Regions from separate parts of the Methylomusa anaerophila genome, predicted to be linked through region 2. Evidence: riboswitches for the same ligand, from Rfam matches in the RefSeq annotation. Region 2 holds a riboswitch; each other region holds the start of a gene.

Region 1 (9,909 bases), 1.8 Mb from region 2:
CGCCAATTAGCGAAGACGATAAGGTATTAGCTTTAAACAAGTTATTTCAACTGCCTGTTGAGAAAGTAAGCAGCGTGTATCCTGCCTTTGGAATGGGTTTATATTCAAAGGAATTGGGCAGAGTCATAGCTATTGGTCCCGAACTGACGCCTGAAAAGCTGCTAAGCAAAAATTATGCGCAAGAGTTCCAAGAGTTCTTTGAAATCTATAAAACGGGTAAGTGGTCGGCAAGCATAACCGACAATATTGGCGGGGACGGTTATTCAGTATTAAACTTATCGTATCCTATTTATAATAACGGAAAGCTAATAGGTCATATTTGGGCCAATATGAAATATGGGGATGTAAGCAGAGAAATTCATACAGTATTAATCCAAGGGTTTCTTTATGTTTTCTGTGTCTGGTTACTCGCTATGGTGATTTTAAGATATATTTATGTCCGGTTAACAGGAGGCTTACAAAAGCTGGCGTTGCAGATCCAAAATATTTTAAATAGAATCAACGATGGTTTTTTCGCCTTGGATAATGAATGGCGTTTCACTTACATTAACCCCGTTGCTGAAAAATTCGGATTTGGCAATAAAAATAAATTATTAGGAGTAAGCATTTGGGAGCTAATCCCTAACGTGCAGCCATATTACGATCAATATCATCGTGCCAAGAAAGAAAACGTTGCTGTTCATTTTCAAGCGATAGGAGTCGGTACTGATAGATGGATAGAGGTGCATGCGTATCCCTCGCCGGAAGGATTGTCCGTTTATTTTCATGATATAACCGCAAAAAAACAACTTGAAAAGGAGATGACACGTCTTGAAAGTCTAAATGTTGTGGCGGAATTGGCAGCGGGAATAGGCCATGAAGTACGTAATCCCATGACCACGGTGAGAGGATATTTACAATGGTTTCAGCATAAGTACACTGCCCATAATCCGCAGTTTTCGACAATGATAGAAGAGCTGGACAGAGCGAATTTTATTATTACAGAATTTCTATCTTTGGCGAAAAATAAAGAGGGAGAAATGAAACCCGGTAACTTAAACAACATAATAAAAATTATGTTACCTTTATTGCAAGCCGACGCACTCCGCAACGGACACGAATTGCATGTGAACACAGGGGACATTCCCGATTCTATTTTTAATGAAAAAGAAATACGGCAATTAATCTTAAATTTAGTTCGAAACGGATTTGAAGCAATGGAACAACACGGAACAGTAACCGTTACAACTCATCAAGACAATGATAATGATGAAATAGTACTGACTATTCAAGATACGGGTACGGGAATACCGGAAACAGTTTTAAACCATTTAGGTACTCCTTTTTTAACAACCAAGGAAACCGGAACTGGATTAGGTTTGTCAGTCTGCTATAGAATTGCTCGAAAACACAAAGCTAAAATCGAAGTAAAAACTTCCTCGCAGGGAACTATATTTTTGGTGAAATTTCCGGTAATCATGTAATTTCACAAAATTACATGACAGAAAGAGAACTAAGCCTCTTCGAATTAGGAAGAATTTCGGTAGAAGTTTGATAGCCCCGTGAAAATAGTTTTAGCTCATTTTTCGCACCCTAATGTAAGCAATAAATAGTAATATGGTCGAGTAATTCAGAAGAGCTAAGGAATGTGCATCACAGACTTTTTTTTATAACAAGGGCAACTTGAATAAGCCCATGCTTGATGAGCCAATCACGAAATTTTCCTGGCACTATTCAAATTGAATGCCAAGTAGATCCATCCAAATGGGAAACGCTTTCAAATCTTCGTTACTTTGACACTCACACCTGTAATCTGGCCCTTCCCGGATCAGCACATAGGACTTGAATAGTATCAGCAACATCTCGGCTGTTGGCTGGGTCAGCTTGGCCCGATTCATCCCGATTCTCGGAGTCTGCGAATATCCTGCCAGTTGCTGACGAACCCGAAATTGCATCAGTCCTCGAATCAACAGCGCCACGGACAATAACATTAACAAAGCATCGATACGTCCTGGTTTCTTGAGAAATATCTGTGCCGCCAGCGCGGGTTCCTTGAGCGTCCTAAACTGTACCTCAACTCGGTGCTGCTCCTTATATTGGCGCAACACTTCGCGGTCAGACATCGCTTCTTCGGCTACGTTGGTAATCAAGACAAAACTCTCATCTTTATAACGGAGTAGATCGCATTTGTCGGTTTTCTCTCGGAAGATCTTGCCCTGCACACGCCAAGTCGTTTCTGTGATTGGAGGTTTAGGTGTTTTTCCCGGATTGCCACGTGATCTCTTTTCCACCGTGGTAGAGTCCAGGTTCCACTCCCATTCATAACAAGAATTCTTATGTTCCTGGTCGAATAACTGGGCTGCTTTACGGGCATCTGCTTCACAAGCAAACGGTCGATCCGCCAGAAGGGCTAGGGCCTTCTCCAAGGAATTTCGGTCTTTGGCTAGAATCTTGTCTACCCGCTCCCGACCGGCACTGGTTTTGACTACGATTAGACGGTATACCGATCCATCTACCCATTCTCGAAATCCTTGTGTCTGGTACTGGGCGCACTGTTTGCCTTCTCCAATCGCACCTTGAGAAACCCAATTTCCATCAGACTCAAATGCCAGTCGTTTTACCCGAACCGCCAGTTTCCGATAGAAAGCATCTGGACAGCGAGAAATGAACTGGACAGGGGTAGGCCGCTCTGTAAAAATCTTCAGGGTTGGCAAATTAATAAGCTTGGAATCGGCAATGTAGACCATCTTCTCAAGCCGCTCTCCATAGGTTTCCGTTAGAATATTGAGAGCCAAGCGGTTGAATTCTGTATCGGATGTATTGCCATCAAGCGGTAGACTGACCAGCGGAATTCCATGCTCATTGACGACTTTGCCCAAAACGACTTGTTTAAGATCCGGACGATGATCTTTACTATACCCATGGCAGACAGATAAACCTTGATAGTCTTCCTCCTCACATTCTTCGTAAGCACCAGCCAGAGTGATCGACGTAGTATCACAATGAAGTCTGTCTACAGGAACATCATAGGCAGCAAGACCCGCCAGACTAATCCGGCTAAACAAGGTTTCCGTACCGAAGGCACTGATTTTATCGAGAGTTCGAGCAATGGCATCGTCGGAAAAGTCTTCTGCCGCTAGACCTTCGCCAAATAGCATCGCAATATCGGTTCCGTAGAATGTTTTCCAGATGCGATAGAGGGGAGTGCGTGTATCGGCAAATGTTGATAATACTACACTCTTGGCCAAAAGACCGGGAGAAACTTTACATTGTTTCGAATCCCATTCTACGGATCGGTTAATGGTCTCGACGAACCCTAATTGATTCAAGTACTGATTTGCGACAACCGGAGCAAACGGCGTCTGTTGCTGCCGTTGCTCCAGGCTTGATGTTCCTTTCCAGCCCATGGTGTTCCCTCCATTTCCTTGATATGGACAGATTCGCCATCGGCCTTTGAAAACCATTTTCTTTTTGTATTTTCTAGAAAAATTTTTGTATTTTCTCACGAGACTGCGAAATATGGGTTTTAGCTGATACATAATCTTTCCAAAAAAAAACCAGTATCTTAAATATAAGTACTGGTTTCATTTTTTCAGTCTTCTTATAATTTTTAAGTTCCTAGTATATTATTTACCCGTTTCAAGTTATATGTTAAAAAAGACAAAGTTATCAGACCATAAATGTCCGGGAAAGCCGCTGCATCATTTTAATCCTTGTCTTCTTTAGAAACTAAGGCTGGTTCCCTGCCCGGTTTTTCGGCATTGGGTTTGGGCTCCCGCTCGATGCAATCAGAAAGGGTGCGAACAAGCACTTGTTGGTTTTGCAGTACCTTTACCAGGATATTTAAGACTAATTTTTCCGTAAATGTTTGGAATACATTTTCAAAAGGCGCACCCTTCACAGGTATTTGCTCCAGCTCGATGTCTACCTCGGTAATACTTGCAAATTCCAATTCACAGAAAGGTTCTTCGGTGAGAAATTGAAAATCTTTTAAACGCTGTTCTTTGGTATTGGGTCCCAAGCCGTTGGGATGTAAGAAATTCAATTCAGTTTGCGCCTGTTTTGGCAGGACTGGAATATTTGGGGCGGTAAATTTTATTTCAGTGGCACATTCAAAAGGAATGGAAACTGTGGTATGGCGGATATCCCCGCTGATTATACTATCGTCAATGCATTTAACATTGGCGTATTCAATATTTTTGCGAACCAATCCTGCCAAAAACAGCTTACTGTCAATTGCATTACACTGTCTACCGACGGGTACCACCAGTTTACATTGGGTTATCTGGATGCTTTTTTTTATGCGTTTAATTTCTAAGGCAGGTTCCTCCAACCGAATCGTCGATTCCACAGGGATTTGTATAAAGACTTCTTTCAATTCAACAGGAACCTTAATGGATCTTATACCGTTTTTATATATTGTGGGTATCTCTTCATTATGGCACTCCTGCAAGGTTTTGGTTTCCAGGACCTTAGCTTTACGACCTGGTTCTATACGTGGCAGCTCAGGGACTACTATACCATCTCGTGGCATGGAAAAATCTCGTAACATAAAAAAATTTCCTCCTTTTGTAGTTTTGGTAATTAACCCTAATATAGTGTATGTTGAAAGTGGAAGTATGGTTACATAAGTAATTGGTTAACTTCGCTTTTAATGGAAAGTGTCAAAGCTCATACTCCGGCATGATAAACAGCCGGCAACAGCCAAGCTGGAAAGTTATGTATAATGAAGTACAGAGCGAAATCAGTTAAGTTAAATCAAGAAAAATTTATTGATTATAACAAATTTCGGAATTTGTTATAATTATTTTATGAAGTTGTTACCAAATTGTAACAAAAAGCATGTACTCTATAGTTAGAGTTTTTCTTATATGTTTATGCTTATTAGTCCATTAGTCACAGAGATTCTAGAGAAGCAAACACTTCTCTATTTACATAGATTGTCCCCTCATTATAAACACTTTATCTCTGCCCTGTAACTTGTGTTGCCGGGCATCCTTTTTTATTGTCTGCTTTCGGCTGAAGGATTTATGCCGTGATTTTATCTTGAAATTTTTATTACAGGAAGGGGCGGAAAAACCGATGATTAGACATATGTTCTATGGTGTTGGGATACTGGCAATTTTGGCGGTGATCTCAGTGGGATTCTTTTTACATACCTATTTTATGTTACAATATATGTAATACAATAATTACAATTATTTATAAAATTTTGTTAAAATCATTAATCATAACGATCTGTCCATGGGAAACCGGGATTCCGTTGCTTTGTGGTAAAGAAGGAATATAGTGGCCATTTATAGAATATTAGAACTAATAGGCAGGGAATGGGAGTGTCCTAGACGTTAATACACCTGGAGGTGGAGAGGTGCAAAACCAGCTAGGGAAAAAAATATTGGTTATTTTCCTGATTGGTTTCATCCTGATGGTGCCGGTATTTGCCGGTAGCACCAGAGGGGCAGCGGCAGCTACCTTTACCCAAGAATTATTATATGGCGCTGTGGCTTTTTCGTATATTAGCTGGCAATTGAATGACCTTAATGATAAACGCCAAGCCGATATGCTTAAACAGACCCAAAGTAAAACCGGAGTTTATAAAGATGAACAAGCAAATGGGTATGTACATAATATAGCCGACCGGTTAATGTCCAACGGACTGATTAAGGACCATTATGAAGTATACATAACCCCTGCTAAAGAGTTCAACGCTTTTTGTACACTGGGACGGGTAATTGCCGTTAACAAAGGCACGGTTGATTTACTGGATGAAGATGAACTTGCGTCTGTGCTTGGGCATGAAATGAGTCACGGGGAACATAAAGACCCTGTTGAGGGCACAAAAAAGATACTAGGACTCAGCCTGGTGGTGGATTTATATACGCAGAACAACCCGAATCGGACCAGCGAAGTTCTTGGTGTTGTTGCAGGGAACTACGTCGCTAATGAGGTAATTACGATGAAAGAGGAGTGGAACGCAGATAATTCAGGGTTTAACAATGCTGTTGCCGCCGGCTTCAACCCAGGCGGCCCAGCTGCATCTATGGTCAAGCTTCGCGCCCAGGCTGGCGAGTTATGGCATGAAGGACTAAGTAAAGTTATTAATCCGAATAATCACCCGAAGACATCGGATCGCATTAATAATTTTGCAAAACGCCTTACGGATTATAGTAAAGGGCACATTACGGTTAAAAACGACCAGACGGTTCAAATTGACAACCAAGATGTTGTAACGCCAGTTAAGACCAATAGATATTTGGCTGAAGAGAGAGCATACTTAATAGCCGGTAATCTCGCCAAGTTATATCACAATAATTCTCTAAACACCGCCTATGTCGGCGATGATGGTGCGGTTTATATCGATGGGCAGCTGATTATGACTCCTGTCGATAATGATGTCGCGGGCTATGAACTGGCCGACAGAATCAATGCCATTACCGGCAAATGAATCAGTGTACAAAAAAAGTAATCAGGCAATTTTGCCTGCTTACTTTTTTTGATACGAGCAATTCGCTGTTTGTGTTAACTGTAAATTAAATTATTGTTAAATTACTTGAATTAAATTAAAAAAGTGTTACAGTGGAATTGCGGTTGACAAATTAAATCATTATACTTCAAATTATGACAATTTTATATAGTGGCAAACTTATCGAAAGATAAGGACGCAAAGCTATGGGTCTAAAGGAAAAGCCTATGATCGCCAGGTTGCCGTTTGGTATTACGGCCAAACGCCTCATAAACCAGCTGTGGGGCTGGTTTTATTTCGTTGAGAGACTTAGAAAGAATTGTTTTTGTGTAACTGGGTAATAACTGATTTGAATGGAGTGGTTAATTATGGCAAGAATAGGATTGCGTATTTTCTCGCAGATAAATCGACCGCCAAAAGCTTTAATTGACAGTTTTGCAGGAATACCGGCGGCCTATATAGCAGACAACCTGAACCATACGTCGTGCATGGATGCCAAAATTCGCCCAGTCAACGACATTCCCTTACTTGGACCGGCTTTTACCGTTAAGTTACGCCCAGGCGATAATCTTATGCTTCACAAGGCGCTTGATATTGCCCAGCCTGGCGATATTGTGGTAGTTGATGCCCAAGGTGACCTGACTAACTCGGTTATGGGAGAATTGATGGTTTTGTGGGCCAAGCAAAGAGGTATCGGGGGTTTCATTATTGACGGTGCTATTCGTGATATAGGAGCACTGAAAAAAACGGATATGCCTATCTATGCGGCAGGAGTCACCCCGGCCGGGCCTTATAAAGATGCACCCGGCGAAATTAATGTTCCCGTCGATTGTGGGGGAGTACTTGTTCATCCCGGCGATATCTTGGTCGGGGATGAAGACGGCATTGTCGTCATTAACCCATGTCATGCCCCAAATTTGTTAGAAAAGTCCTTAGCTAAATCCTGTGCCGAGAGAAAAGCAAAGGGAGACATAGCCAGCATGGCCTGGGACCGCACGTGGCTTGATCAAGCTCTTAAAGAACGGGGCGTTATAATTGAAAATCGAAATTTTCCCCGAACTAATGTTCATGCGCCGGTGAAAATCATAGTGAATGAAACAGATCATCATATTGATGCCCTCGCGATTAATATCAGTATGGATGGAATATTGCTGCAAGCTGAGCAGCAATTGGAGCCCGATTTATCAATCCGGCTGTGTTTGCCCGAGGAGTTAGGAAACATTGATGTCGCAGCAAAAGTCACCTGGCAACAAGGCAATAACATTGGCTGCAGGTTTGTGGACCTGTCTGAGGATAATACGCGGGCCATATTTGATCTTGTTTTATATTTACATTTGCAGCGAAATCCAGGCTAAGCCTGTTCCCGTACAGGTTCCTCGGAGTCCTGTTAAGTCATACGAACTATGTCGAATAAAAATGATAATTGTAGAATTTAGTATTGCAAATTCAGATTATTATGTTATAATATATTATATTATATTATATTATATTATGTTATAATAACATTAATTTTGTTGACAATTTTAAAGTGGGCAAACTTATCGAAAGGTAAGGACGCAAAGCCGTGGGTCTAAAGGGAAAAAATACCTATGATTGCCAGGCTGCCGTTTGGTGTTAACGGCCAAACGCCTCATAAACCAGCTATGGGGCTGGTTTTATTTGTTTTTGTGTTAATTATACCGGGGCAAGGATATAAACTAGCACATGAATTACCTTCGCTAAAAAACATAAAGGGTGAGGCTAATCAAATGTTAAAAAAATAGATAGATTAATTAAAGGGAAGGAGTTTTGAAATGCAGTGGAAAGTATTACAAAAAAAAATACTGGACTACATTCAGGCTAACGAGATGAGTACAACGGAAGTGGCCGATGCCATGTATAAAACCGGAGAGTTAGATCCCAAACTGCAGGTTTTATTGCCTGGAAGCAGAGTAGTCGGCGTCATCCACTATATTCCTGCCTTTAACGGTTCGAATTACCATGTACATAATTATGCCCGCAATACGCCAAAAGACAGTGTAGTGTGTATTGATGCGCTTAATTGCGACGGGAAAGCAATTTTTGGTGACCTTGTAGCCAAATATTTATTTTCGTATCATCAAGTCCGAGGAATCGTCGTCAGAGGGTTGATTCGCGATGTTCAGCAACTAATCAAAGAAAAATATCCCATTTGGTCTTATGGCCGGTCGCCAATCGGTTGTATCAATGCAGATACCGGCTTCGACGAGGATTATTATATAAAACGCAGGCAGGAATTGGACGGCGGAATTGTTGTTGCCGATGACAGTGGTGTTGTCGTAATCAAAAAAGACCAAATTACCGAACAACTACTGGAACGACTTGATTTTATTGGACAACAAGAAGTTATTTGGTCCGATTGCATTAACCGGTTAAGATGGGATACATTCGATACTATTTGTCTAAAAAAATATGCTAAAGTAAAGTGCTGACGAAACGGAAAACCGAAAACCATGGGTAGGATGTGAATAAATGAATTGGGACAACATTCCTCTATTAATAATTTTAGCATTATCTATGATCGGCAATAATCATACAGTATCTGTATCTGCATTGGTGCTGTTACTAATTCCCAAACTGGGTCTTGAAAATTGTTTTCAGTTTATAGACAAGCAAGGTATAAACATTGGGATTATCATTCTGACGATTGCTGTTCTAAGTCCGGTTGCGCAAGGGCGTATAGCCATGAACGAAGTCTTGGATGTCTTTAAAGCGCCGGTAGGCCTTCTGGCGGTTGTTATTGGGATTTTCTTGGCCTGGGTAGCCGGCCAGGGAGTGGTTTTTATGAAAGAATCACCGGAAACAGTAACGGCTCTGGTCGTCGGCACAATTATCGGTGTTTGCTTCTTTCGCGGTCTGCCTGTCGGTCCGCTTATCGCCGGCGGTTTGGTGGCTCTTGTAGTAAATGCGCTGGGTTTATTCAAAGGATGAACAAGCATACATTTTGATATAAGGAGCTATTGATTGATGAAAAAAAAGTTAATTATTTTGCTGCTGATTATTAGTTGTGTTCCATTACTCGGGGCTTCCCTTTTCTCCTTTTCATTGTTTAATAAAACCCTAAAAAACGATTTCTACTCGCTTAGTTCCAGTGAAATTGAGGTTTTACAATCTGAAACCAAAGATTATGTAGACAAACACCTTGAGGTGCTAAGAGGGCTTGCCCAAACCGCCTCGGTAAAAAATTACGATCTCCCGGCTGCCAGCCAACTGCTGGGTGATACCCAAAAAGTATTTACCGCCCTTGCCATGACTGTTGATGATGACAAAGGCAATCAGCTTGTAAGAGGCGATAATGCCAAACTGGTAAAAGTGGGCGACCGGGCTTTTTATCAAACAGCTTTAAAAGGAAACGATGAAGTAGTTTCTGAAGTGTTGGTTAGTAAGACAGACGGCAACCCTGTGGTTGCTATAGCCACGCCAATACGCTCGGCCAACGGAACAGTGAC
Region 2 (9,909 bases):
GTTTAACCGATACCGGTATGGCAAGTTTAATCTTTGACCACATAGCCTACGCCCCTTACCGTGTAAATGTATTTTTGCCCGAACGGTTCATCCAGTTTGCTGCGTAGGTAGCGCACATATACATCTACCACGTTGGTATCGCCCATATACTCGTAACCCCAGACCTCCAGAACGATGCGCTCGCGGTCAAGGACCCAGTTTTTATGGCGCACCAGATACTCCAGAAGGTCATATTCTTTCTTGGTCAATTCCACATGCTGTCCGTCAATTTGCACTTCATACCGGCTTGGAAACAACACCATGTTTTTTACGGAAAGCACGTCCTCAGTCTGTTGTTGTGCAGAAACATTATGTTTGCGAAGCGCCGCTCGAATACGTGCGAGAAGTTCCGGAACGACAAAAGGCTTGGTTATATAGTCGTCGGCTCCGGTATCCAGCCCCGCAACCTTATCTTCGATGTCGCCCCGGGCTGTTAACATTATGATCGGAACCGTAGAGACTTCACGTACCCTTCTACAAATCTCTACCCCATCCATCTCCGGCAGCATCACATCCAGCAGAATCAAGTCAAAATTTTCATGAATGATTCGGTCAAGGGCCTTCCGTCCGTTAGCTTCGATAACCGTCGTAAAACCTTGATGCACTAGTTCTAATTGAATAAAACTGGCAATTTTAGCCTCGTCTTCCACTATTAAAATTTTTATAGTTTGCGTTAACATTCTTTGGCCTCCCACGTTTAACTCTAATTGCGATAAATTAGACAATTATATAAAAGCATTTTTTTCAACGGATAGAAAGAGATTATCGATAATTCTAATCTGATTCTAATCTTCGTTTAATTGCCATGTAATGTTCACCTGCTATCATGGATTTGTAAGAAAGCAGAGGAAACATTCTTTATGTCCAGAGATATCAGGATAAAGACGATGAACACGAACAATATATTGGCTGTTTCTTAGCGAAGGACTTTATCCCCCTTTTCAACCACGCTGAATCCACTTTATATTTACAGAAAAAATGAAAATTATGCAACACAATCGTCCAATCAAACAGATAATTGGAGGCAATAATTATGGCGGAACCAACCAGAAAACGTAAGGTATTTACTTGGGTTACAGGAGGAATTTTAGTCTTGATGCTGGTAGGAACAGTGGCAGTATCGATATATCTTAAACTATTACCATTTGAATTTTCTCCAAAATTCCCATTTGTGTCACGTATTGATAGTACCAATACCAATTCCAATACCAATTCCGTGAATGTATTGAACGACAATCAACAGCAGGCGGCGAATCCGTCGCCGGTTACAAACAACAGCGCCGCGGTGCCTGCCAATACACAAAGTACGGATGCTATATCACTGGTCGCCTCTACTGCGACAAATGCCACTTTGGCCAAAAATCAAAACAACAAGAATATAACAAAAGTATCCCAAGTGTATTCCAATATGAAACCGGAAGAAGCAGTCGCCATATTAAATAATTTTGATATCAAAACAGTAAGTGACATCTTACAAAAGATGGATGAAAATCAAACGGCCAAGATATTAGCTGCTATGGACCCCAAACGAGCTTCAGCTATTTCGCGGGAACTGCTTCAATATCGATCAACACCTAATCCAGAAACGAACTAAGCCACCTGGTTTCATCTAGGTACGGGGAAATATTCCTTTCCGCTGTTAGTAATTTTCCGGAATATTATAGTCGGCAATTTTAAATGCCAGACTACTTACATAGATACCCTAACGAAAGGAGGGTCAATATGAGCGCTTTGGCCATTTCTCCATCCGCACAGCATTTGCCTATCCACCAAGCCACAGCGGCAATGGCATTGCGAGTGAAGGACAACGATGGGGATTACGACAATGGTACGGGCAGAGATGATGCTGTAAGAAAGACGCTACAGGCTGCCGCGCAACCTCACTTGGGTGCTAACGTCAATATTAAAGTTTAATAGTAGCTCCATATTGTTGGCGGGGGATTATATCTCCCGCCAACTTATTTTGTTGAGAAAAAAGATCCGGCGCGGCCTTGTCATAGCAGTAGCTGATTCGCCCCATGCTGGGGAGAAAACCGTGTCTCTTCAATAGGTCACGGTAAGCTTCGCGTGCGTACTGGGCACCTCGATCCGTATGATGAATGATCCCTTATGATGGGCCACCTGCTGTAAGGTTCTCATACAAAGGCTTTGTGACACGTACTTAGCCTGCAATGTTCCGACTGCCTTAATTGGCTTCAAGCGTAGCTCCAACTATACGAAGGCATCTTTTCCGACATATAGGAAGAGGCAGCCCTGATTTTTAATCAGATTCTAATCTTGGTCTAATGGCTGTGTAATGTTCACGGGGTATTATAGTCTTGTACCAAATAAACACAGGAGGAACTAATTCATGATAAAAACTTTCATTGCTCAGGCCAAGAATACTGTGGTGGCCAACAAAAAGAAACTTTATGGCATCGTAGTCCTGGCTGCCCTGATTGGCATACTAACCGTCGGCGCGCATGCGATGTTTCAAGTGCGCGGGGTGGTTACAGGTGTCGGCAACAATAGTATTACCGTAGCCAATTTCTTTCGGACTCAAACGGTCGACCTTACCGGATCAACGGTAAACACAGCCAATATTAAGATCGGCGACAAAGTGAAAATCCAAAAGGATCTTCACGGTAATGTTCTTTATGCCCGGACATCTTTGGACAAAGACGGCGAGCATGACGATGACTAAGCCAGCATTCAGCCCATTGTAAATACAACAGCGAACGGCGGGCTCTGATTACGCTCTGGCCCCGCCGTTCGTTTCGCCATAGCGACTACCGAAAGGATGGAAAAAATGGAACAATTTTATGCATTGATCATTCAATATATCAATGTCTGGGGCTACGCCGCGATCATCGTCGGCATGGCGATGGAGAGCGCCTGTCTGCCCGTTCCCAGTGAACTGATCTTTGGTTTTGCCGGCTATCTGGTCTTCCTGGGCCGCATGGACTTCACCACGGCGGTTATCGCCGGGGTGGTCGGAGGGCTGCTGGGCTCGGTAGTCTCTTATCTGGCAGGCTACTATGGCGGGAAGTCTTTCGCGGAAAAATACGGAAGGTACATTTTTTTGTCAAGGCGGCATGTTGACTCTGCGCAACAATGGTTTGACCGCTACGGGCTCAAAGCCGTCTTTTTGGCCCGGCTCCTGCCCGTCGTCAGGACCTTTATCTCTTTGCCGGCCGGTTTTGCGCATGTCCCTTTCAGCAAATTTGTATTCTATACGGTATTGGGGTCAATACCTTGGACAACCGGCCTTATCTATGCCGGGATGCTGCTCGGCGAGAACTGGCATAAGATTGAGGCCATGGGTCACAGCGCAGCTCTGCTGGTAGGGCTTGGCCTGGTGATAATGGGAATACTGTGGCTCAGGCGGCATAGGGGAGAGGTCGACGCCAGCTAGCTATAGGCCAAAATGTGTAACAAGGGCCAAGAAAGTTAAGGAGCCAACCGGAAACGCGCGGCAGGAAGGCTCGCCAAAGCGTGCTGGGCGGCGAATGGCTATTTCCATATATAACCGCGGAGAAGATAGCTCTCCGGGATTACCGGGGAGCTAATCGCGTTTTTAACCTGTCTTTTAGCCTTCTCGTTGCATCGCCCTAAGTTTACTGCTTTATTTCGGAGCCGGCTGGCTGATTGGGACCCGATCATTCGCGGTCGGCGGGCCCACTATTCGCTCGCTGCTCTGTCGGCGGCGATATTTCTGGTTACTCTCCCTTCCAGTTTTCGCGGCTATCTTCAGGAATGGCAGATTATGATGCCGTCGGAGGCGAAGGCCAGCATCATGCCGCCACTGGTGGCGAACCGGGATCTTCTCGTCGTGTCGCTGCAGCTGAAGAAGCCGGGTACACGGTGGGGCAGGCTGCGAGCCATTCGACAATTTGACCGTGTGGCCGCGCCGCTAGTCAATCTGGCGACAATCTTGACGGTTTTGGCAACCAGCCTTGTGCCGAAAAATGGCACCCTGCTGTTGGACTATACCTTAACTCTGATGGGGCAAGGCCTTAGTGCGCGGGATGCGGTCATTGCAGCAGGAAAAACGAGGCTAAACCAATCGTTATGACGACTTTGACCATGGTGGTGGGTATGCTGCCTACGGCTTTGGCAATGACGTCCGGAGGCTGTGGACGAATGTTTTAAGGGGGTTTAGGATAAATGGAGCGGGTACGGCGGTATGCTATTCTAGTATGTCTCCTGTTAGCAGGCCATTTAGCAATTGCCTACGGAGCCGAAAGCGTCGAATCTCCAGCCGTTTTTTCCCACGGGGACATTCATATTGCGGCGAGCCGGGTAATCGAGAGGCTGATGGTTGCCGGCGCAGATGCTACGGTGCGGGGAACTGTCAAAGAGAGTATTGTGATCATCGACGGGAATTTGCATCTCGCGCCCACGGCCAGAATCAGGGAAAGCGTTATAGTGCTAGGGGGCCATGTGGAGCGAGAAGTCGGGTCCGAAGTGGAAGGGTATTTGATCGCTGTTCCTCCGCAGGGTTTTCCAATGCTGAAGCTGTTGACCGTATTGCTGTTTCTTTTAGCTATATTGAGTCTGATAGCCCTTCCGCTCTTGGCGTGGCTAATTTTTCACATGGGCCAAAGATTTCCCGCTTATCGGGTAGCAAGGGATTGGTTGTTAAATATTCAGCGTCGATGGCCGCTTTTATATATTGTGCTAACCTTGGGATTTAGCTGCAGTATGCTGGTATTGTTTATGGAACTTGCCTGGAAAACAATATTCCGCCATGCGATGGGGGTGTTTGACAGCTCCATTATCTGGCTTGTACGATATTTTGCCACTCCTGCGCTAGACCGAGTTATGGTTTCCATTAGCGATCTTGGCTTCGGCTTTTCGTATGCAGCTATTGTTGTAACGGTTTTCGCTGCTCTGGCTGTTTATCGTCGGTGGCTGGAGGTGGAGGGCTTGACTCTTAGTTTTGCCGGTGGGGCAGTGCTTAACTATGTGTTGAAAAATCTGTTTGAGCGGGCTAGGCCGGACGCATTTCATCTGGTAGCTGCAGCGGGATATAGTTTCCCAAGCGGACATGCGATGGTTTCGCTATGCTTCTATGGCATGTTAGCTTTTTTGTTGGCGCGCACTGTATCGTCATGGCGATGGCGCTATTTCTTGGTCATAGTGACCGTGCTTTTGGTTATAGCGATAGGAATCAGCCGGATTTATCTAGGGGTTCATTATCCTAGCGATGTCGTTGCGGGTTATACAGGCGGTACCATGTGGTTGATGTTTTGTATATCGCTCCTCATGTTGGGGGAGAGAAAACGCAGGAAAGTCAAAATTTAATCGCTAGGCAGGCAAAAGGGCAACGCCGGCGCAGATCGCCCTGGCATGGGTGCTTGCCCAAAGGCCGTGGATTGTTCCGGCACGTGGAAGCTGGAGCGTCTGGAGAAGAATCTGGGTGCGGTGGACGTTGAACTGACAGGTGGAGAACTGCGTAATCTGGATGACGCGCTTTCGAAGATAGAGGTTCCGGGGAGCCCTATCCGGAGGTTCAGATTTTGCTAAGAAGCGGGTAATTAAGGGGAAACTGGTCTGACATAAGATGACGGAGGGAAAAGCATGAATGTTTTATTAGTAAATGGTAGCCCTCATGCCAATGGCTGTACCTATACTGCACTTGCAGAAGTGGCAAAGGTGCTGAATGCCGAGGGAATTGACACCCAGATATTCCAAATTGGAACAAAACCTCTGGCCGGTTGTATTGCCTGCAGAACTTGCTCAACAATCAGGCGCTGCGTTTTTTCCGACTGTGTTAACGACTTCCTTGATCTCGCCAAAGATGCCGACGGATTTATTTTTGGTTCTCCTGTGCACTATGCGACCGCAAGCGGAGCGATTACGTCTTTTATGGACCGAGTATTTTTTGCGGATTTGCTTACAGGCAAACAGTCGTTTTACTTAAAACCGGCTGCGGCTATTGTTTCCGCCAGAAGGGGCGGAACAACTGGAACAACTGCCACTTTTGACCAGCTAAACAAGTATTTCACCATATCGGAGATGCCTGTTATCTCGTCGCGATATTGGAAAGTTCACGGTACGACGCCGGAAGATGTGAAGAAAGATTTGGAGGGGCTACAGACAATGCGCGTGCTGGCAAGGAATATGGCATGGTTCTTAAAGTGTAAAGAGGCAGGAATTAAAGCCGATGTTCCATTCCCGGAGCGGGAAGAAACCATATTATATTGACCAATTTTATTCGGTAAAAAAGCATTGTTCCTTAACTTGTTAAAGGACAAATTGCCAAATTTTATTTGTTTGATTTGCGGACTAATCCCGAACTTAAAGAATATAAGAGCAGCCAAGCCATGGATCAAATACTTACAAAGCCTTGTTTGGACTGCAAGTTGCCGCCAACCGAAGTGAGCGCGTTTGGAGACAGAACACGACATGTTAACACAAAATTATTCTTAACTTAATAAATCGTGGAAGGAGATTTATCTACCTGGAACAAAATAATCTACTTGGAGAATTTTATACAATGATAAGTTCCAGGGGAGGACTCAATTGCAGGATTTTTTTGTCCAAAACATGTATCTCGTATTCTTTGTCTAAAAGCATGGCAAGCGGAAAGAAGGATGAGAAGCGATATTGACGCGAAAATGATTATGGCGATCTTTTCGGCGCTGGTGGCCTGTAGAAACACACAAGGATGAAATCAGGATCGGGTCCACGCTTGATCGAATATCTGGCCGAATTTACAATGAAGGGGCTTTCTGGATTGCTCTGCCGAAACGCCGAAAACCGTAGAAGATTAAGAATGAACAAGGAGTGAAATAATGAGCAACGACACTAAACCAAAGCGGAAAATTAAGATGTGGGTCGTACTATTGATTATTTTCGGGGTTCTGATTGTCGGGGCGGCCGGAGGATTCCTCGCCGACGCACCCGGCAGGCACGAAATTCAGGAGCTTGTGATTCAGGATGTGGATTTCAAAAAACTGCGTGATGGTACTTATGAGGGAGCGTATACGGGGACAAAAAGCCATTCCAGAGATACGCAGGTTGAGGTAACGATATCCGGCGGCGGGATAACCGCTGTAAAAATATTAAAGGGGGCCTTGGACAAGACAGGAAAGCCCGCCGAATTGACAGGAGGGTTAAGCATAGAGGATTTGTTTGGCAATGTTATTGAAGCGAAAACGCTTCAAGTAGACACTATCAGCGGAGCGACGCTTACATCCAAGGCACATCTGAAAGCATTAGAGAACGCACTGAAGCAAGCGCAAGGAAAATAGGGGAAATAAATGAATCTTATATAGGAGACACGGGGACAAATAAGGGCGCACATCCTGTACCGGCTGCTGCGCCCCTGTTCTTTTATTATAGTCACATAGGATGTCTCCTAAATTGCTCGGGATTCTTAAAACTTTTTTCTGGGAGTTGATATTTCATTTTGAAGAAAGCAGGCAAGTGGCAAGTCGCGGCGGGCCGGATTGCCGAAAATACACGCAAAAAAATCGAAGCGGATACAGGTAAGCCTGTTATTACAAAAAAGAACACTCGGTGAAAATTTCTGTAATTGCAGTAATAGCGGAAACAGCTACCATTAGTGAACTGGCAAAAATGATGCGTATTGATCGTACTACTTTGAACCGTAATATGAAGCCAGCAGTTAGAGGATGGAAGTTAATCTGAAATTTTTTTTAAATATAAATTATTATTTAATAATCGTTAAAGAGGATTTTTGTGGTAAATGTCGAACTATATAAATTAATGTAGAATGTAGAAAAATAGGCAAACTTATCCGAAAGCTAAGGGCGCAAAGCCATGGGTCTAAGGGACGAACTAAGGAGCCTATGATTGCCAGGTTGCGATTGAGCGCATTCAGTCACAACTGGCATTTTTAATTGTTCTTTGGAGAAGTCTTGGGGGGAGCGGATGAAGACGTTTATTTGCCTTGATTATGGATAGTGGTTTTTCGTCGGTTTTACAGAGTAGCCCTGCGGAAAATGCAGTGGCAAAGTCAAAGAAATTCTTCGTTGCGAGGAGGAGAGAAGACCCAAATAATCCGATACCTAAATCTATTTTATTTTTCGTTTAACGCAATAAACGAATTTTTTTTAGGAGGTTTTTATGGGCATTCTAAAATCGCGACTGACTATCCTTATTACCGCCGTTATCGTGATAAGCTTGTTACTTGTTGGCTGCTTAAGTTATATTAATCAACGAGATATTATCTTGGGGGATGAAAAAGAAGTTTTCCAAAAGATAGAGCTTAGTGTTAACCAAAGCATTGCGGAATATCTGCTCCGGTCGTCTTCCGTCGCGTCTTCCATTGCCTATAATCCAGAGGTGGCGCGATTATTAAGTTCTCAGGACCGGGATGGGTTGTTTCAGCTAATGAACCCGATATATATAAAGTTAAAAGAACAGGGCTTGGAGCAGATGCAATTTCATTTATCCCCAGCCAATTCCTTTCTCAGGGTTAACGCACCTGATAAGTTTGGGGACGACCTATCCGGTTTCAGACAAACAGTTGTGGAAGCTAACAAATCGCTTAAGCCGGTAGTCGGCATTGAGGCCGGAGTCACTGGATGGGGTTTTCGGGCCGTTATACCGATTTACTATAATAATGTGCACGCCGGTAGTGTTGAAACGGGTATGAACTTTGACACTCAATTTCTGGAAAAGCAGTTAAAAACGAAATACCCAGGGGAGTATTACCTTTATGCTCTAAACCCCGATGGGTCGGGTAAATTGCTCGCTGCGACTAACCAAGACGATACGTTAGCATTGCCCGTTGGTATTGTACAGAAAATAGTATCCAGCGGGACAATGTCTTATGGCTATAGTGATAACAATGACAAGGCATATGTCGTTGTTCCGGTTAAAGACTATTCCGGCCAGATCAAGGCATTTATAAAAGTAGTTTTAGACCGACAGGAAACACTCAGCCAGTTAAGAAAAAATATGCTGATTACCAGCGTCCTAAGCGTGGGTGTTTTGCTTATTGCCGTGCTATTGATTCTCTTTGTGATGAAACGACAGCTAGTACGGCCAATACAACTGCTATTAGAAAAAATGGAGATAGTGGCAAACGGTGATTTGAGCATTGGCTTCGACCAAAATAAGCGGGGTGACGTTGGGCGTTTGGAAGGTGCAATAAGCAATACGTTATACCACCTTCGCGCCCTGATTGGCCATATACAGCAGGCGGCAACTCAACTTGCTTCTTCCAGTGAGGAATTAACCGCCAGCGCCGATCAGTCAGCCCAGGCTGCTAACCAAGTGGCTACCGTTATTGGCGAAGTGGCGAGTGGGGCGGAAAGACAACTTGAAGCGGTGGATGCGGCCGCCGCAGTCGTTGGGCAGATGTCGGCCAACATCCAGCAGATCGCTGCCAACGCCAACGATGTTGCCAGCGCATCAGCCCAATCCGCTGAAACCGCGCAAGATGGCAGCAAAACTGTTGAGAATGTTATCAAGCAGATGGAAAATATAAAAAATGCCGTTACCCGTTCTTCTGAGGTAGTCACGAAGTTAGGTGAACAGTCTAAGGAAATCGGACAGATAGTTGATACGATTTCCGGTTTAGCCAGTCAGACGAACCTACTGGCCCTCAATGCCGCTATCGAGGCGGCACGGGCTGGCGAACAGGGCAGAGGGTTTGCTGTGGTGGCAGAAGAAGTTCGAAAATTAGCCGAACAGTCGCAAGACGCAGCTAAGCAAATCGGTGACTTGATTGCTATCATACAGCAAGACACAGACAACGCTGTGATTGCGATGAATGAGGGGACAAAGGAGGTTCATATCGGGTCGCAAGTTGTGGTTGATGCCGGTCACGCCTTTAAAGAAATTTTTAAATCGATCAATGCGGTGTCAACTCAGACAAGGGAGATTTCTGCAGCTATTCAGCAAATGGCTAGC
Region 3 (9,909 bases), 590 kb from region 2:
ACCGCCGTTGTTTACCACTGTTCCAGCCAGTTCGCCTGCGGCTTTAGCGGTCATAATAACCATGCCGCCGGCGGCGTTTATGTATTGTTTGTTGGCCACCTGGGCGTTAACGGCGCCGGTGTCTACAGCAAGGCTTATGATTCCGTCTCCCTTGGTATCAAGCGTGATTTTTTGACCGGCGCCCAGAGCTACAGTGCCTTGTTTGGCAACAATAATTCCTTCGTTTCTTACTTCCGGCGCCAGCAAGGCTATATAGCCGCCACCGGCAGTAATTTGGCCCTGGTTTACAACTGCACCGGCGGCACAGTTATTGCTGTTGGCAAAGGTATATTTCCCCGTCAGGAAATCCTGATCGGCAATATTTAGCGTGCTTGCTACCAAACTGCCAACGTTGATTTGGGATCCCGGGGCAAAGAGAATGCCGTTGGGATTGGTAAGGAATACTTTACCGTTAGCAGTCAGTTGGCCAAATATTTGGGTAGGGTTGTTGCCCAGTACCCTGTTAAGGGCAACGGCGGCAGAGGTAGGCTGGCTGAAGGCAACCCGCTCACCGCAGTTTATACCAAATCCGTTCCAGTTGATGACCAGGTTTGGGGTAGTCTGATTGATAGTCATCGTGTTGCCGGTCTGGCTGATGCTCCCGCTGCCTGCTGTTACTTGCCCGCCATCCGGCATGGCCCATATGGTGCCGGGATAATTTGTGATACCTAGCAGCAAAGCGGCAACGGATATGCAGAGCCTTGTCAGCCATAGCGAATGATACGGTTGAAGGTTGGTGGTAAGCCTGCCGTTCTGAAACTGCTTGGCAGCTTGGCTGACTTTAGGCATAAAGTCCGTTTGACTGCTTCGCCGGGCACGTTTCAATTTTCTTTGGATCCGCATATAAATTCTTTCCTCCTTAATACTTTTATAATTCAGTTTTCGCCGTTTCCGACGGCACAAGTGAAGATGACAACAAAAAAGATTGCCAGGTTGCGTAATATTACTGCAACCTGGCAATCATAGACACTAGCCCTTAGATCCACGGTTTTGCGTCCCAATCTTTCGATAGGTTTGCCTATTATTATCTTTGTAACAAAATGCAATTTTCAACATAAAATTGCATTTTTCCTCCATATTTTTTAATATTTTTTTTAATATTTTTTAAAATTTTTGTAAATATATTATGATAAGCCCCCACATGCAAATACTTAGAAGGACAATAACTCAATTGGGGGGGAGGCTTTTATGAACAAAGGATTATCTGCATGGCAATTGACCATGATGGCATTAGGAACAGTATTCGGCGGCGCTTTTTTCCTTGGCTCGGCTGTATCGGTCAAAACTGCGGGGCCGGCCATCATTATTTGCTATCTGCTGGCAGGAGCGCTCATATATGCCATCCTTTTTTCCCTATCGGAAATGACGGTAGCCGAGGCGGCGCCCGGCTCGTTCCGGGTCTTTGCCCAAAGAGCTTATGGGCCCGGGGTGGGATTCGTAGTCGGCTGGGTCTACTGGACAGGCCTTGTCCTGGCTATGTCCAGTGAAGCAACTGCCGCCGCGATTCTTATCAAGACCTGGCTTCCCGGTATTTCAATAGCGCTGGCCGGATCGGCCATTATCATTGCCGTCACGCTGCTGAACCTGCTTGGCGCCGACCGGTTGAGCAAGCTGGAAAGCGGTCTGGCGGTGGTGAAAGTGTTGTCCATCGTTGGCTTTATCCTTTTAGGAGCGGCACTGGTTGGCGGCTTTATCAACGGCGTGCCGCCGATCGGTATTTCGGTGTTGACGGCAGAACCCTGGTTTCCTGCCGGCCTTGGCGGAATTGCGGGCAGTATGCTCATTGTGGTATTAACCTTCGCCGGGTTCGAAATCATCGGGCTGGCGGCAGCGGAGGCCAGGGACCCCGCCCGGACGGTCCCGCAGGCCATCCGCTACACCGTAGCCGCTTTAGTGGGGTTATATGTACTGGCTTTTTTATCCTTGTTGCTGCTAATCCCGACGGCAGCCCTAACGGACCATGCAAGTCCCCTGGTAGCTGCCTTAACCAGATGGGGACTGACCTGGGCGGGAGCGGCGATGAATGTGGTGCTGATCACCGCCATCCTTTCGACTATGCTGGCGGCCATGTTCGGTCTGGGACGCATGATCCGGTCGCTGGCGGCAGACGGGCATGCTCCCGCCTGGATTAAGGATGAAAGCGGCATTCCCCGCCGCGGCATCCTGTTTTCCGGCGCCGGCATGCTTGCCGGTATGACTCTTGGATTGGTTTTGCCAGAAACCGTATACCTCTTTCTCATCAGTTCCGGCGGGTTTTCCCTGCTTTTCTCCTACCTTGTCATCCTGGCTACCCACTACAAATTCCGCAAGTTGAATGGCTGTCCTCCGGCAGGACATTGCCAGTTGCCGGGATACCCCTATACCTCATGGCTGGCGATGGTGAGTTGTACGGCAATTATCGCCAGCATGCCTCTCGTACCGGGGCAGAGGACAGGTCTGGTTGCGGGGGTGATGCTGGTTCTTCTTTATACCGGAACATACTTCATCCGGTCACGTTTTCTCCACAGGCCGGCGGCCCCGTCACCAACGACACCCTCAGCGCTTCCATTATGGCAACCGCAGTTTGAAACGTCGGAAGAACTGCAGCCCGGACAACAGGAACCGGAGAAAAAAACCGCTGACAGGTGTAAAAGGTAAAGCCAACCTTCCTTGAGGCTGGTTGCAAACACTTGGCGCTGACAAAGGAAACACCCATTTATAAAAGTGGGTGTTTCCTTCGAATTGGATCAAATAGAGATCTACTTTTCATCCATTAGTTGGCTAACTTCCACCAGCTTGATAAACTCCGCCCGATACCCGTCTTCGTCTGTCCCCTTGGCTTTTTTCGCCAATTCCAGCACCTGCCGGTAAGACGCTTGCCCCTTAAATTCGGAATTACGCAAAAGCAGGGCATATTCGGCAACAGCGGCGGCAAACCGGAAGTTCGCCGCTGGAGTGCCGGTAATTTCCTGGCTGCCGATACCTTGGGTGAACAAAATACTGCTATCTGCCGCCGGTTTTTTATAGCGGATTTTTACCTGCAGCAAATCATCGCTTGGCACGGTCTCGGAACGTTGATAAAGCAGCGGGTCCGCTGTTCCGATTTTTTCCTCTGAATCAGCCGGAATTACCTCGTAAAACGCAGTAACCGAATGGCCTGCGCCCAAATCGCCGGCATCTTTTTTGTCATCATTAAAGTCTCTGTTTTCCAAAATCCTGTTTTCATAGCCCACTAAACGGTAATATTTAACTTTGGCCGGGTTGAATTCAGCCTGAAGCTTGACATCTTTGGCAATGGTGTAAAGCGTGCCGGCAAATTGCCCAACCATAACTTTTTTTGCTTCCAGGGCATTATCGATATAGGCGTAAATGCCATTGCCCTTATCAGCTAACGCCTCCATTTTGTTGTCTTTTATATTCCCCATGCCAAATCCAAGCACACTAAGAAAAATCCCTTTATTACGCCGTTCTTCAATCAGTCTGGTCAATTCACCTTCACTGGTTGCGCCAACATTAAAATCACCGTCAGTAGCCAAAATAACCCGGTTGTTGCCGGACTTGACAAGGTTTTCTTCCGCAATCTTATAGGCTAATTGAATCCCTTCGCCGCCTGCAGTCGAACCACCCGCCTGCAGACTGTCGACAGCATTGATTATTTTATCTTTTTCACTGCCGGCAGTCGGTTCAAGCACCAATCCGGCCCTGCCGGCATAAACAACAATAGCCACCTTGTCTTGCGCCCGCAATTGTTTAACCAGCAATTTAAAGGCAGTCTGCAACAGCGGCAATTTATTGGGTTGATTCATCGAACCTGAAACATCAATCAAAAATACCAGATTACCGGGCGGTACTTCGTCTGCCCTTAAGTTTTTCCCTTGCAGGCCGATCATTACCAATTTATGCCCCGGCTGCCACGGACAAGCACTTACTTCCGTTGTTACAGAAAAAGGGTGGTCCCCGGTTGGTTGCGGATAATCATAAGTAAAATAATTAAGCATTTCCTCCGCTCTGACCGCATCCGACGGCGGCAGCCTGCCGTTATTAATGAACCGGCGCACATTACTGTAAGAAGCGGTATCAACATCAATGGAAAATATTGATACCGGTGCGCTTAATGGATCTTGATAATTATTATCATACATCCGCTTATATTCTTCGGTATTAAATGCTATAGGCGGATTATAGCCGCCTGCGGGCGCAAGCAATACTTTATGCCCCATATGAGAATCCATACCGGCCTCAGAAGAAACATTGGGCATAGCGGCCCGTGCCCTGTTGGAATATGAGCCCTTAAAAACAATAATCGCGTTCTTTTTATCATTCGTTGTGTAAGTTAACTGGTAATTTTTGCTCAGAGCCTCCAAAATCTCGGCCAATGTCTGGTTTGTCGCTGACTGCAAATCGACTTTTAAGCCGGCGACCTCAGGAACAGCAACGATGCTGACGCCGCTCCGCTCGCTTAATAAAGCCAGAAGCTCCTCCAGCGGCAATCCTTCAGCATTAGTTTCCACAGGTATTTCCGTAGTCTTGATCTTATCTTCGAGACTTCCGGCAGTTACCCATGCTGTCAAAGTTGTCAAGGTTGTCAAGGTTGTCAAGGTTGTCAAAACCAGAAAACTCAATATTAAGGCCGCCGGTATTTTTTTCATTTTCATCATCCCCTTTTAGGACACCGTTTTGTATTAGCTTCCATATTTATCTAATACAATAAACGCATTCCGGAATAAAAAGTAACGGACCATAATCAGAAAACCCGGCTAGCGCCGAGCCTAAGCGAAAACGATAGCCGTTGGTTGCACTTCACTAGAAAATATTATCTTTCTGTTAGACTAAAAGAATAATTGTTGTCTCAGGAACCGTCCCCTGTGACATGCAAAGAGTATTATAGCAATAAACCATAATGCAATCGTAACAATAAGCACTTTATTTTATCCCTCCCCCAATATTTTTCTTTTTATAAACTCTAGTGAGTCGTTTGCTATGCTCTTTTTACATAAGGCAATCCCTGCATGCCCGCAATGATAAAGCTTCCTTTTCGGCCTTCCCCATTTTTCCCAAAGCTTATCGGCGTCTTTTGAATCTATGTATTTATCATAAAGTGCTGAAAAAAACAGCATTTTTTCTTTTGGTATTTTCGTCGCGAAATTACTGGTCTTTGTTATTGCCCAGCACGTTTGCAGCTGATCCAGTGAAAAAGCATTATCCTCAAAATCTTTCTTAATGAACTTTCCGGTAATGGTATTCCATGCAATGTGCGAGAGGTCATTTGGAGCAAAAACACATATAATGCCGTCTATATTTTCCTCAACCGCAACCGTAAGATTAACCAGTAGTCCTCCAAGACTTATGCCAACCAATATGACTTTACTTGTCCTATTGGTTGGCAGCCAATTAATTAATGCTCTCAGATCCACAACAGCTTGTCTTATAGAAGCTAAAGTCCTTTCAATATTGGCACTTATCATAAGTTCACCTTGATAGGAGGAATTATTACCCTGCCTTTCTGTATGATAAGGCAAAGTAATAAAATACATATCATAACCATTTTTTATAAAAGGCTCTAAATAAATTGCTTTAATTCGTCCATTTCCTTGTCTCCATCCATGCACCAAAATAACATTTAGTTTTGGTGGAGTTTTTAGCTTGTCCTGATAATATATACCTGTTGCGTACTCATTACATTGACCATTTTCAATACTACTTTTGTACCTGAAATTGCCTATCTTATAATTACTGCGGTTACTTACATGCTCAAAACTTATTTCCGGTATCTGAGGTTGAAAATAATAATGATGAACATCTTCCAATGTCGGAATTGATCCGATATTGCTAAATTGCCAAGTCTTACTTTTGTTTCTATGTAATTGATATAATGCACTTTTATCAATTATTTCTGCTAATAGTTTATTCAAAATAAAAACCATCCTTTTTAAAAAATCCTAAATCGGGGTGTAGCAGCTCCGTCCAGGGCCTACGGTTTACTTCAAATCGTTATTTTAGGCATTTACCAATTTCCCTATCAAATCCTGATACATTACCAGCCCGGGCTTGGGCACCAGCGACAGAAACAGGGTATATCTTCCAATGATTATAGATGTTGGGATAGGTCCCACTTTCACTGCCCTGAAATATGCTTTATTGCCGAAGTAAGCTTTTTTACGGAAATAAAGCTACCCAATAGACTAATTACAATAACGACAACTATCCAAATTGGAGAACCATTTCTTCCCGTTGTTTCAGCTTGAAGCAATTGATAGTTGATAATAGTAAATAAGAACGAAATAAAGAGAGTGATCATGCTGATAAAAACAGCACTAAGCAACCTAATTTCTCCTTGTTTTTCATCTGACAGCTTTAACATCTTTATATTATCAATTTTCGGCAAGTTAAGGTATGCCAGTGATCTTGGTGAATAGACACACCAAAACGTTAAGGCGGTCGTAAAGACAAATGCTCCTAGTTGGATTAAAGGCAATCGGAGCACATCAATCCAAGATTTCATTTCCCATCTATTAGGAGTACCGGATAAATCAAAATGGACTGGAAAGGTATGTGGAAGAGCCGGATAGGTTGAAATGGCTAAATAGAAACTAAATGTCACCAGAACAAAAGATGCAAGTTGTAAAGTTAGGATACTACGCAGTATTTTTATGACTTCTTGAGATGCCATAATCATCATTCCTCTCGATTACAAACTGATACTGAGTGGTTGGCTATTCCTTCCCAGGCGGGTTCCCACCCGCTATACTCCGTGCGCCTCTTGGCGCACGGAACCGTCCCCTGTGACATTCTTAATCCATTCATCAGTGGAAATCACTTGGGAGAACCTCATAGCCTGCGTTACAAGAATGGCTTTATGAAGTTCCGCCGCCGTTATCTTGCCGGCATAATTTGCGATATCCAGCGTACCTGTAGCATCTGACAGGAATTCTACTGAAAATCCAAGATGAACCGCCTGTCTTGCAGTCGTGTCGCAGCACATCTGCGTCATATATCCACATACAACAATTGTGTCGATACCAATTTCCCTTAACAAATCTCCAAGTTCGGTATTTGTAAAGCTTCCGGGTAGATTCTTATCAATAATACGTAAGTGTTCTCTTTTCATAAGCTCCTCATGAATGTCCCATTCCCGGCTGCCTTGTTTAAAAACAGCAGCATCTTTTTGGGGCGATCCATGCCTGATTAGAATTACCGCAATCTTACTTCGATTAGCTGCATCCACAGCCTGAAGAATTTTCTCAAAAGTTCCTGCCGGATACTGAATCGGCATTTTCCCTGTAAAGTATTCATATTGTACGTCAATTGCAAGTAATGCTCTTTTCATTTCAACCTCCAAAATTAGGCTAAATTTGATTCAACATTTGATTCAACAATCGTGTATTCCGCCAAAGTGTTTGTTATAATAATTATACACACAGATGCAATTGTACCGGAAAAGTGTTGGACCTTTTCCGATTTTTCCATGAAAGGATTTAACGAAAAATGCTTGATAATACCGATTTCGAAATTCTAAGGCTATTAAAAGCTAATTGCAAAATGCAATTTAGAGATATCGGTGAAGTTGTTCATTTAACCGGTCAGGCAGTATCAAACCGAATTTCAAGAATGGAAGAGATAGGTGTCATAAAAGGTTACTCTGTTTTGCTCGATGAAAAACTGCTTGGAAAAACTATAACAGCATACGTAACAATATTTATGAAATCAACCAATCATGGAGCCTTGCAAGCGTTCTTAAATAATAACGAATCTGTTGTGGAAGCCAGCCGGATCAGCGGTGAGGGGTGTTACATTCTGAAAATCCAGGTTAATTCCCAGGAGGATCTAAACTTTTTTTTAGATTCTGTCTTAAACTACGGCAATTACCGGGTAAATATTTCTATTACGAAAATTAAATAAGTACCCCCATATTGGGCTTTTACCAACAAACACCCTTGCCGGGAACATGCACAAAAAGCGCCTGCGTGGTAATGAAATGAACTTCATTGCCCTATAGAATGCCATGGGGACAGTTCGTTCAGGGTTCAATCGGAAGTTTTGCGCGGCAAAAGGCTCAACAAGCAGCGAAAATACTGCAATGTTGAGCCTCTAATTATCTGCGCGCAAAATTTTTGATTGCCCCGGAAGAAGGAAATCGCGGCTTTGCGGCTATGGATTTTCAATCGGCCGTCGTCTCTTTTTTTACCCGAATGACGCGTGTTTTAGGTGCTGGTTGCTTATTAATATCACAGTGTAATTGCTGGATTTTCCCTAATTAGACAGACTTCCCCCCTCCCCACTATTGGGTCCTGGAAATAAGTTTGAAGAACTCAATAGATAAAAATTAAATTTAAAGGAGAAATTAAAAATGACAACAAAGTTTGTCCCGATGGATGAAATGCTTAATGCGGCCAAGAACGGGGGTTACGCAATTGGTCATTTCAACACAAACAACATGGAGTGGACTAAAGCTATTTTGACTGCCTCTCAGCAAGACCTTTCGCCGCTCATAATGAGTGTATCCGAAGGTGCTGCCAAGTACATGGGGGGATTTAGGACTGCGACGGCATTAATCGAAGCCATGATGGAAGATTTGCAAATTACTATACCTGTTGCACTACATCTTGATCACGGCTCTTATGAGGGAGGAATCAAAGCGCTTGAAGCTGGATTCTCCTCTATCATGTTCGACGGTTCACATCTCCCGTTCGAAGAGAACATGAAGCGCACTGCGGAATTGGTTGAGTTGACACGCAAGAAAGGCGCTTCTCTGGAAGCCGAAGTCGGTGCGATCGGCGGAGAAGAAGACGGCATGGCGTCTGCCGGAGAAATTGCCTCCCCTGAGGAATGCAAACAGATTGCCGCTTTAGGGATCACCGCTTTGGCGGCGGGGATCGGCAACATTCACGGGATCTACCCGGCAAACTGGAAAGGTTTGAATTTTGACGCGCTCGCCGCGATTAAAGCGGTCGCAGACATTCTACTTGTTCTGCATGGTGGCAGCGGAATTCCCGAAGATCAAGTCAAAAAGGCAATCTCACTCGGCGTCTCGAAAGTAAACGTCAACACAGAATTCCAAGTAGTGTTTGCCAAAGCTACGCGCAAATATATAGAAGCTGGCAAAGATCTCGAAGGCAAAGGCTTTGACCCTAGAAAGTTGCTCAAACCCGGTTATGAAGCTATCGTGCAGGAAGTGCACGCCAAAATTGCTCTTTTTGGTTCTGCCAACAAGGCATAAGCATTTCGCCGTTAGCTAATTGTCATCTGTCACATGAAAAAGTGACCAAGAATGTGTATGATGGCTCTTCTTGGTCACTTTAATCATTGGCAACTTGTAGTTGGGTTTTCCCGCCTTGCGAAAGTAACCGCATCGCCAATTTCCGAACAAATATTACCTCCGCTGCATGTCGATCCACATCCTATGCTACTGCAGCAGCGTTGTGATAACTGTCTACTGATTTCTATAGCGATCCAGTTGTTATTGATTCTGAGGTATGTCAATAGCAGAACCTCTCAATGTGTGGTCATTCTCTAGACCACCCGATGATTATTCTCAACGTACCCTATGGCGTAGTATTTATGCTAGAGAGCTATGGAAGGAGGATAATCTCGCCGATGGCAATATTCATTAACGAACTCACTACCGTGCATTGTAGTATACATTACAACCATAATCTCACGTCAACCTTTATTTCTAATTGTGCTGACATGAAGCGATAGAATGGAGATAGTTTGAAACACATTATAAGAAAACGCGGCTAATAAAGGGCATAACAAAACAGACCGTCGAGGGACGGCCAAAAGAAAGAGTGAAAAGCTATGCGATTACGAATTTATATTATTCCTTTATAGCGTCATACACTAAGCCCGTTACAATACCTGCTCCAGATGGTTTTTCTCCTGATGCAGGTG

The links. Region 2 has a riboswitch for cyclic di-GMP ahead of MAMMFC1_RS22455 (methyl-accepting chemotaxis protein). Riboswitches for the same ligand answer to the same signal wherever they lie in the genome.
Region 1: another riboswitch for cyclic di-GMP. It lies ahead of MAMMFC1_RS02600 (RraA family protein); the one in region 2 lies ahead of MAMMFC1_RS22455 (methyl-accepting chemotaxis protein).
Region 3: another riboswitch for cyclic di-GMP. It lies ahead of MAMMFC1_RS13430 (two-partner secretion domain-containing protein); the one in region 2 lies ahead of MAMMFC1_RS22455 (methyl-accepting chemotaxis protein).

Annotation. Positions count from the first base shown of each region.
Region 1 covers NZ_AP018449.1:582,210-592,118, reverse strand. Annotated here, with positions in the region: gene MAMMFC1_RS02620 (sensor histidine kinase) at 1-1,463, shown strand, start outside; gene MAMMFC1_RS02615 (IS1634 family transposase) at 1,710-3,386, opposite strand; gene MAMMFC1_RS02610 (CsxC family protein) at 3,686-4,531, opposite strand; gene MAMMFC1_RS02605 (M48 family metalloprotease) at 5,348-6,424, shown strand; cyclic di-GMP riboswitch class I at 6,606-6,689, shown strand; gene MAMMFC1_RS02600 (RraA family protein) at 6,811-7,797, shown strand; cyclic di-GMP riboswitch class I at 7,964-8,051, shown strand; gene MAMMFC1_RS21255 (hypothetical protein) at 8,032-8,205, shown strand; gene MAMMFC1_RS02595 (RraA family protein) at 8,236-8,892, shown strand; gene MAMMFC1_RS02590 (DUF441 domain-containing protein) at 8,933-9,391, shown strand; gene MAMMFC1_RS02585 (methyl-accepting chemotaxis protein) at 9,428-9,909, shown strand, end outside.
Region 2 covers NZ_AP018449.1:3,566,187-3,576,095, forward strand. Annotated here, with positions in the region: gene MAMMFC1_RS16055 (sensor histidine kinase) at 1-43, opposite strand, end outside; gene MAMMFC1_RS16060 (response regulator transcription factor) at 27-719, opposite strand; gene MAMMFC1_RS16065 (MotE family protein) at 1,073-1,633, shown strand; gene MAMMFC1_RS16070 (hypothetical protein) at 1,762-1,953, shown strand; gene MAMMFC1_RS16075 (hypothetical protein) at 2,390-2,722, shown strand; gene MAMMFC1_RS16080 (DedA family protein) at 2,828-3,433, shown strand; gene MAMMFC1_RS16085 (hypothetical protein) at 3,620-4,093, shown strand; gene MAMMFC1_RS16090 (phosphatase PAP2 family protein) at 4,186-5,325, shown strand; gene MAMMFC1_RS22450 (hypothetical protein) at 5,371-5,547, shown strand; gene MAMMFC1_RS16100 (flavodoxin family protein) at 5,602-6,228, shown strand; gene MAMMFC1_RS16105 (FMN-binding protein) at 6,819-7,277, shown strand; cyclic di-GMP riboswitch class I at 7,766-7,858, shown strand; gene MAMMFC1_RS22455 (methyl-accepting chemotaxis protein) at 8,116-9,909, shown strand, end outside.
Region 3 covers NZ_AP018449.1:2,974,738-2,984,646, reverse strand. Annotated here, with positions in the region: gene MAMMFC1_RS13430 (two-partner secretion domain-containing protein) at 1-882, opposite strand, end outside; cyclic di-GMP riboswitch class I at 984-1,068, opposite strand; gene MAMMFC1_RS13425 (amino acid permease) at 1,228-2,676, shown strand; gene MAMMFC1_RS13420 (vWA domain-containing protein) at 2,778-4,667, opposite strand; gene MAMMFC1_RS13415 (dienelactone hydrolase family protein) at 4,947-5,930, opposite strand; gene MAMMFC1_RS13410 (DUF1648 domain-containing protein) at 6,134-6,688, opposite strand; gene MAMMFC1_RS13405 (cysteine hydrolase family protein) at 6,761-7,345, opposite strand; gene MAMMFC1_RS13400 (Lrp/AsnC family transcriptional regulator) at 7,504-7,917, shown strand; gene fba (class II fructose-1,6-bisphosphate aldolase) at 8,366-9,235, shown strand; gene MAMMFC1_RS13390 (hypothetical protein) at 9,807-9,909, shown strand, end outside.